Regions from separate parts of the Halomonas sp. H10-9-1 genome, predicted to be linked through region 2. Evidence: predicted binding sites of a transcription regulator. Region 2 holds the regulator's gene; the other holds the start of a gene.

Region 1 (4,408 bases), 1.3 Mb from region 2:
GGTGTGCGCAACGTCAGCGAGCTGGCCTATGCCGACTTCATCCAGCAGGAGCTGCCGGCCCACGAATACCTGGGCGAGGAGATCGCCGAGAAGCTGATCTACTACCCCACGGTGACCCGCGAGGAGTTTCACACCATGGGCCGCTTGACCGACCATATCCGCAGCGGCAAGCTCGCCGAGGACACCGGCCTGCCGGCCCTGGACCCCAAGCAGGATCGCGCCATGATCTGCGGCAGCCCGGCCATGCTGGAGAGCACCAGCGAACTGCTCGACGAGCTGGGCTTCAAGATCTCGCCGCGCATGGGCGAGCCCGGGGACTACGTGATCGAGCGGGCGTTCGTCGAGAAGTGACCGGGCTGCGCCCGGAGCTCTAAGCCGTAAGCTTTAAGCGATAAGAGAAACCCCATCCGGCTTCCGTCGGATGGGGTTTCCTTGTCTGGATCAGCTAACGAGCCAAGCTCGGCGCTTACGGCTTACGGCTTACGGCTTACGGCTTACGGCTTACGGCTTACGGCTTACGGCTTACGGCTTACGGCTTACGGCTGTTAGACCGCGTCCTTGCCGGTCTCGCCGGTACGGATGCGGATCACCTGCTCCAGCGGCGTGACGAAGATCTTGCCATCGCCGATCTTGCCGGTATTGGCGACACTGGTGATGGCATCGATCACCTTCACCGCCATCTCGTCGTCCACGGCGACCTCGAGCTTCACCTTGGGCAGGAAGTCCACCACATACTCGGCACCACGGTAGAGCTCGGTATGTCCCTTCTGACGGCCGAAGCCCTTCACCTCGGTCACGGTGATACCCTGCACGCCGATCTCCGAGAGGGATTCTCTCACGTCGTCGAGCTTGAAGGGCTTGATGATGGCGGTCACCAGTTTCATGGTCAGTTCCTCGTCGGTGCTGGGGCGGGCATGCCGCCGGTGATAGGCGGATTGACTCTAGGATACACCCCGCCGCCGGGGAAGAAAAAAGGCCCCCTTGCGGGGGCCAGGTGGAGCACGCCAGCTCACTCGTTACGCGTTGCCTTCATTTCTTGGCGACGCTGAACTCGGGGTAGGCCTCCATGCCGCATTCGGTCAGGTCGACCCCCTCGTACTCTTCCTCCTCGCTGACACGGATGCCCATCACCGCCTTGAGGATGCCCCAGACGATCAGGCTGGCCAGGAAGACCCAGGCGAAGATGCCGACGATGCCGAGCAGCTGGGCGCCGAAGGTGGCGTCGCCGTTGGTCAGCGGCACCGCCAGCAGCCCCCAGATGCCGACCACACCGTGTACCGAGATGGCACCCACCGGGTCATCGATCTTCAGCTTGTCCAGGGCAACGATGGCGGCTACCACGATGGCCCCGCCCACGGCGCCGATCAGGGCGGCGCCCGGGGCGGAGGGGGACAGCGGGTCGGCGGTGATCGCCACCAGGCCGGCCAGGGCGCCGTTGAGGGTCATGGTCAGATCGGCCTTGCGGAACCACAGCTTGGCAACGATCAGGGCGGCGATCACCCCGCCTGCCGCCGCGGCATTGGTGTTGGTCAGCACCTGGGCGACGTTGTTGGCGGAGGCGATATCGGAGATCTTGAGCTCGGAACCGCCATTGAACCCGAACCAGCCCATCCACAGGATGAAGGTGCCCAGGGTGGCCAGTGGCAGGTTGGCGCCGGGGATGGCATAGATGCTGCCGTCCCTGCCGTACTTGCCCTTGCGCGGGCCGAGCACCAGCACGCCGGCCAGCGCCGCAGCCGCACCGGCCATGTGCACGATGCCGGAACCGGCGTAGTCGGAGAAGCCGGCCGCGGAGAGCCAGCCACCACCCCAGGTCCAATAACCCGAGACCGGGTAGATCAGGCCGGTCATCACCACGGCGAAGGCCAGGAAGGCCCACAGCTTCATGCGCTCGGCCACGGCCCCGGATACGATGGACATGGCGGTGGCCACGAACACCACCTGGAAGAAGTAGTCGGCACGCATGGAGTAGTACGGCGCGTCGTCGCCGCCGGCCAGCACGGCGTCCACGCCGTTCTCGCCGCCCAGCAGCACGCCCAGGTTGGGCAGGATGCCGCCGCCCGGGCTCGAGTACATGATGGAGTAGCCCACCAGCAGGTACAGGGTGCAGGCGATGGCGAACAGGGCGATGTTCTTGGTGAGGATCTCGGCGGTGTTCTTGGCGCGCACCAGGCCGGCCTCGAGCATGGCGAAGCCGGCGGCCATCCACATCACCAGCACGCCGCAGATCAGGAAGTAGAAGGTATCGAGCGCATAGCTCAGTTCGGTCAGTTCACTCATGGGGCTTGCTCCAGGCAGGGTAACGACAGGCGATTCCGGGTGGGGCGTGACGCTCAGACGGCATCGGCGCCGCGCTCGCCGGTGCGGATACGGATCACGTCCTCGAGGGCCGTGACGAAGACCTTGCCGTCTCCGATCTTGCCGCTGCCGGCGGCGGCGCAGATGGCGTCGAGTGCACTCTCCAGGCGACTATCGTCCACGGCGATCTCGATCTTGACCTTGGGCAGGAAGTCGACGACGTACTCGGCACCGCGATAGAGCTCGGTATGGCCCTTCTGGCGACCGAAGCCCTTGACCTCGGTGACGGTAATGCCCTGGACGCCGTTGCCGGCGAGGGCCTCGCGGACGTCGTCGAGCTTGAAGGGCTTGATGATGGCGGTGATCAGTTTCATGTCCAGTCTCCTCGTGGCGATGGGAGGCGACCCGATGGGGCAGCTGATCAGCACAATGCGTGTGGTGTGCCAGTGAAGAGAGAAATCCTTCTATATCATCATGTTAAATAATCGTCCCAGGCCGAGGGCGCTCCGCCCATGGCCGCATGCTGGTCCCCATGCACCGTGATGGTGCCTGTGCATGCCCCGCGCGCCCTGCAAGAGGGCATGCGTCTCCGGGGCGCCACGCGTATCCTGTAGCTCGTCATCCCCAATCAGGAGAAGCGTCATGGTGACCCACGATAGAATCGGTCGGCTGGCCCAGCAGATCGGTGAACGCCTGCAGGGCGCCTCCCAGGCTCCCGAAGAGGTACAGAAGGGTATCCAGCAGGTGGTGAAGGGTGCCTTCGACCGTCTCGAACTGGTCTCCCGCGAGGACTTCGATATCTTGATGGACGTGCTGCAGCGCACTCGGTCGCGGGTCGAGGCCCTGGAGAAGCAGGTCGCCGCCCTCGAGGCGTTGGTGGAGGCACAGGGCGGCGGCGCGGCCGAGGGCGCCGACGCCTTGGCGGCGAGCGACCCGAACGGTGAAGGCAAGCGTGCCGAGCACAAGAGCGAGGACGCCGCCTCCTGAGTCGCGTCGGGCGGCCCGCCGCGCTGTGGACTAGCCTGAGAGCAGTCCATCCGCGAGGGAACGCCCATGACGCTGGCGATCGTGCACACCCGGGCCGGGCTCGGCCTGGAGGCACCCGAGGTGCAGGTGGAAGTACACCTCTCCAATGGCCTGCCCAGCATGACGCTGGTCGGGCTGCCGGAAACGGCGGTGAAGGAGAGCCGTGAGCGGGTGCGCAGCGCCCTGGTCAACGCCGGCTTCGAGTATCCACTGCGGCGCATCACCCTCAACCTGGCCCCCGCCGACCTGCCCAAGGAGGGTGGCCGTTTCGACTTGCCCATCGCCCTGGGGCTGCTGCTCGCCTCCGGCCAACTGCCGCCCGGTTGCCTGGAGGCGACCGAGAGCGTCGGCGAGCTGGCGCTGGATGGCGCCCTCAGGCGGGTAGAGGGCGTGCTGCCGCTGGCTTTGGCGGCGCGCCGCGCCGGGCGGCGGCTGATCGTGCCGCGAGCCAACGCCGACGAGGCGGCCCTGGCCGGCGAGCTCGAGGTGCTGCCGGCCGACCACCTGCTGGACGTGGTCGCCCACCTCCTGGGCCAGGCCCCTATCGCTCCCCACCGGCTGTCGCACCCGCCCGCGGCCACCCGGCCGTTGCCCGACCTTGCCGAGGTGCGCGGCCAGTTCCAGGCGCGCCGCGCGCTGGAGGTGGCCGCCGCGGGGTCTCACAACCTGCTGTTCGCCGGTCCGCCAGGCACTGGCAAGACCATGCTGGCCAGCCGCCTCCCGGGCATCCTGCCGCCGCTCACCGACGACGAGGCCCTGGAGGTGGCGGCGGTGCGCTCGGTGAGCGGGCTGCCGCTACGGGCCGAGTGGGGCCGGCGCCCCTTCCGTGCGCCGCACCATACCGCCAGTGCCGTGGCCCTGGTGGGTGGTGGCGCGCGGCCGCGCCCCGGCGAGATCTCCCTGGCCCACCATGGGGTGCTGTTCCTCGACGAGCTGCCGGAGTTCCCGCGCCATGTGCTGGAGGTGATGCGCGAGCCCATGGAGTCTGGTCGCATTCATATCGCCCGGGCCAGCCATGAGCGGCGCTACCCGGCGCGCTTCATGCTCGTGGCGGCGATGAATCCTTGCCCGTGTGGCCACCTGG
Region 2 (4,408 bases):
GAGCTGATCGATCGCGCCGAGCTCCACCAGGGCGGCGACACCTTCGAGGGGGGGTATCTGGAGTACTTCCTCGACCGCCGCGTGGTGCAGGCCCGCGCCGATGCCGAGGGCGTCGAGGGCAACCAGCGCATCCGCATGACGCTCCAGCCGGAACAGCAGTAAGGACGTTCATGAAGACCCTTCACGCCCGTCATCTCGCCAAGAGCTACAAGCGCCGCCGCGTGGTTCAGGACATCGGCCTGTCGATCCGTCAGGGCAGCATCGTCGGACTGCTGGGCCCCAACGGCGCCGGCAAGACCACCTCCTTCTACATGATCGTGGGGCTGGTACGCGCCGATGCCGGCTCGGTGGCCATCGATGACCTGGACCTCTCGCGCGCCGCCATGCACGAGCGGGCCCGGGCGGGGATTGGCTACCTGCCCCAGGAGGCCTCGATCTTCCGCAAGCTGTCGGTGGCAGACAACATCATGGCCATCCTCGAGACCCGCAAGGATCTCGACCGGGAGGGCCGCCGGGCACGCCTGGAGCAGCTGCTCGAGGAGTTCCACGTCACCCATATCCGCGACAACCCGGGCATGAGCCTCTCCGGCGGCGAGCGACGCCGGGTCGAGATTGCCAGGGCTCTGGCGACGGAGCCCGCCTTTATCCTGCTCGACGAGCCCTTTGCCGGAGTCGACCCGATCTCGGTGGGCGAGATCAAGGGCATCATCCGCCAGCTGAAGGCGCGGGGCATCGGCGTGCTGATCACCGACCACAACGTCCGCGAGACCCTCGACATCTGCGACACCGCCTATATCGTCGGCGACGGCAAGATCATCGCCGAGGGCGACGCCGAATCGATCCTCGCCAACCAGAGGGTGCGCGAGGTCTACCTCGGCGAAGACTTCCGCCTGTGACCCCCGGCCCGCATGGGCGCCCCACTCTCTTCATGGAACGCCGCGCCCGCGCCAATGGCATGATTGTTGCTTAAGATCGTATTGCACCTTGCGAGACCAGCGGCTAGGGTAAGGCTTTCCGACACGCCAGGAGGACGCCTGCCATGGCCATGAAGGCATCCCTGCAGTTGCGGGTCGGCACTCAGCTGACCATGACACCCCAGTTGCAGCAGGCCATCGCCCTGCTGCAGCTCTCCACCCTGGACCTGCGCCAGGAGATCCAGCAGGCCATGGAGAGCAACCCACTGCTGGAGCTCGACGACGAGTTTGGCGAGCAGGCCACTCAGGAACCCACGGAAGACGACTGGGCAAGCGAGATTCCCGAACAGCTCACCACCGACAGCGACTGGTCCGATACCTATCAGGACCTGGGCGCACCGGCCGGAGGCGAGGGCCCCGACTTCGAGCGCCAGGCCCAGGGCCAGAGCCTCCAGGGCCACCTCATCTGGCAGCTGGCGATGAGCGACCTCGAACCCCGGGCACGCCAGATTGCCGAGAGCCTGATCGATGCCGTGGACGATGCCGGCTACCTGACCGCCCCCCTCGACGAGATCCGTGACGGCCTGAGGCAGCAGGGGCTTGCCGACCTGCGCAGCCAAGAGATGGAGCGGGTGCTGCTGCGCCTGCAGCAGTTCGAGCCCACCGGCATCTTCGCCCGCGACCTGCGCGAATGCCTGCAGCTGCAGCTCGCCACCCTCCCCGACGGCACGCCGCTGCTGCCCCAGGCGCGGCGCCTGGTACGCCAGTTCCTCGAGGCTCTGGCCGGCGGAGACCGGCGCCTGCTCAAGCGACGCCTGGGGCTGGACGATGCCGCGCTCGACGCCACCATCGCCCTGGTGCGAGGCCTGGATCCACGGCCCGGCAGCGCCTTTGCCAGCGTGACCGACGACTATGTGACCCCCGACCTGGTCGCCTTCCACGACCAGCGTGGCTGGCACGTGGAGCTCAACTCCGAGGCACTGCCACGACTGCGCATCCAACCCGATTACGCGGCCCTGGTGCGCCGCGCCGACAAGAGCAGCGACAACCAGTTCCTCAAGGAGCACCTCCAGGAGGCGCGCTGGCTGATGAAGAGCCTGTCCAGCCGCAACGACACCCTGCTGCGAGTCGGCCGCGAGATCCTCGCCCGCCAGCTCGACTTCCTCGAGCACGGAGAGGAGGCGATGAAGCCTCTCGTCCTGGCCGATATCGCCCAGGCGGTGGAGATGCACGAATCCACCATCTCGCGGGTCACCACCCAGAAGTTCATCCACACGCCGCGGGGGGTGTTTGAGCTCAAGTACTTCTTCTCCAGCCAGGTCGGCGGCGAGAGCGAGGGCGACGCCCACTCCAGCACCGCCATCCGTGCCCGCCTCCGCAAGCTGATCCAGGAGGAGCCGCCACACAAGCCGCTCTCCGACAGCCGGCTGGTCAGCCTGCTCGACGAGGCCGGGATCCGGGTCGCACGTCGCACCGTCGCCAAGTACCGCGAGGCCATGGGCATCCCCTCCTCCAGCGAGCGCAAGCGACTGCGCTGATCCCGGTGCGACGCCGCACCGTGGCGCTCTCCAACGCTTACCCGCGAGGCCATGGGCATCCCCTCCTCCAGCGAGCGCAAGCGACTGCGCCGAGTGCGTATGACAGCAAATCATCCCCTGTTCAACCGGCTCAACCCCTTGAACATGGCGGGAAATCGCCCCGGGGCCGCCGGGGGGTATGCAAGGCAGGAAAAAGGGTTACAATCGAATCACAACCATCGAGCAAGGAGCGTGTCATGCAAGTGAATATCACCGGCCTTCATGTGGAACTGACCGATGCCCTGCGTGACTATGTCAACGAGAAGCTGACGCGCGTGGAACGCCATTATGACAACATCACCAATGTGCAGGTGACCCTGTCTGTCGAGAAGGAGCGTCAGTCCGCCGCCTGCACCATGCATGTTGCCGGTGCCGAGCTGCATGCAGAAGCCCAGGATGTCGACATGTACGCCGCCATCGATGCCCTGGCTGACAAGCTGGACCGCCAGCTGGTCAAGCACAAGGAGAAGGCCCAGGCCCGCGCCCAGGGCGCCGGCGCTCGCTGAGTCCACGATGTCATCTCTCGAAACCATCCTGCCCCCCGAGCGCACCCTCTTCGATGTGCCCGGGGGAAGCAAGAAAAGGGTACTGGAGTTCTTTAGCACCTTCATTGCCCAGAACACGCCGAGCCTCGACAGCCAGGAGGTCTTCGCGCGCCTGATCGCCCGTGAACGCCTGGGCAGCACGGGGATCGGCAACGGCGTGGCGATCCCCCATGCCCGCAGCCCCCACTGCAAGGAACCCGTCGCCGCCTTCCTCAGGCTCGCCGAGCCGGTGGACTTCGACGCCATCGACGGCGAACCGGTGGACCTGGTGTTCGTGCTGCTGGTCCCCGAGGAGGCCGACGCCGCCCACCTGGCGCTGCTGGCCGAGGTCGCCGGCATCATGAACGATGCCGAGACCCGTTCGCGGCTGCGCGGCAGCCACAGCCAGCGCGACCTCCACGAGCGCCTGATCGAGGCGATCCGACGACAGGGCTGAGGCCACCCCCCGACCAGGAGACCCCCATGCAGCTCGTGATCATCAGCGGCCGTTCCGGCTCCGGCAAGTCGATCGCGCTACAGGCCTTGGAGGATCTCGGCTACTACGCCATCGACAACCTGCCGGCCATGCTGCTGGGATCGTTGATCGATGAGCTGGGCAACCCCGAATCTGCACGCTCTTCCATCGCCGTCAGCATCGACGCACGCAACCTGCCCGAGGCCCTGAAACGCTTTCCCAGCCTGCTCGAGGAGGTACGCGGACGCGGCATCGATTGCCAGGTGATCTACCTGACCACCGATGCGCGCATCCTGATCGAGCGCTACTCCGCCACCCGGCGCCGCCATCCGCTGACCCGGGGCAACGAGATGACACTGGGCGAGGCGATCGACTCCGAGGAGCAGGCGCTGGCCGCGATCCGTGACCTGGCCGATCTGGTGATCGATACCTCACGACTGTCGGTGCACGAACTGCGCGGCCGCATCGCTGACCAGGTGGCCCGGCATCGCCCGGAGCAGCTGACCCTGACCGTGGAATCCTTCGGTTTCAAGCGCGGCGTACCCCTCGACGCCGACCTGGTGTTCGACGCCCGCTGCCTGCCCAATCCCTACTGGGACCCGCGGCTGAGACCCTTCACTGGCCAGGACCCCGAGATCATCGCCTTCCTCGAGGGGTACCCGCTGGTCCAGGCGATGCTCGAGGATATCCACGCCTGGCTGACACGCTGGCTACCCAGCTACGAGGCCAGCCATCGCAGCTACCTGACCGTAGCCATCGGCTGCACCGGCGGGCAGCATCGCTCGGTCTATATCGCCGAGCGACTGGCGATGCACCTGGCGCAGGGCCAGTCCCATGTCCGCCTGCGCCACCGCGAGCTGGGCACCCAGGACACCCTGCCAGACCCCGACGTCACATCGCATCAAGGACGTTGAGCGT

The links. Region 2 encodes sigma-54, which starts transcription at its own class of promoters, with help from an activator protein. Its sites were predicted from a motif close to TGGCACNNNNNTTGCTNT; they were not measured.
Region 1: NFH66_RS00480 (P-II family nitrogen regulator) is a predicted target of sigma-54. The motif match lies at 2,727-2,744, and genes of this name have one in related genera.

What each region holds. Positions count from the first base shown of each region.
Region 1 is NZ_JAMSHO010000001.1:95,914-100,321, forward strand. It holds gene NFH66_RS00465 (ferredoxin--NADP reductase) at 1-351, shown strand, start outside; gene NFH66_RS00470 (P-II family nitrogen regulator) at 546-884, opposite strand; gene NFH66_RS00475 (ammonium transporter AmtB) at 1,030-2,280, opposite strand; gene NFH66_RS00480 (P-II family nitrogen regulator) at 2,334-2,672, opposite strand; gene NFH66_RS00485 (accessory factor UbiK family protein) at 2,941-3,285, shown strand; gene NFH66_RS00490 (YifB family Mg chelatase-like AAA ATPase) at 3,352-4,408, shown strand, end outside.
Region 2 is NZ_JAMSHO010000001.1:1,426,038-1,430,445, reverse strand. It holds gene lptA (lipopolysaccharide transport periplasmic protein LptA) at 1-162, shown strand, start outside; gene lptB (LPS export ABC transporter ATP-binding protein) at 171-896, shown strand; gene NFH66_RS06470 (RNA polymerase factor sigma-54) at 1,040-2,452, shown strand; gene hpf (ribosome hibernation-promoting factor, HPF/YfiA family) at 2,689-2,997, shown strand; gene ptsN (PTS IIA-like nitrogen regulatory protein PtsN) at 3,005-3,472, shown strand; gene rapZ (RNase adapter RapZ) at 3,499-4,404, shown strand; gene NFH66_RS06450 (HPr family phosphocarrier protein) at 4,407-4,408, shown strand, end outside.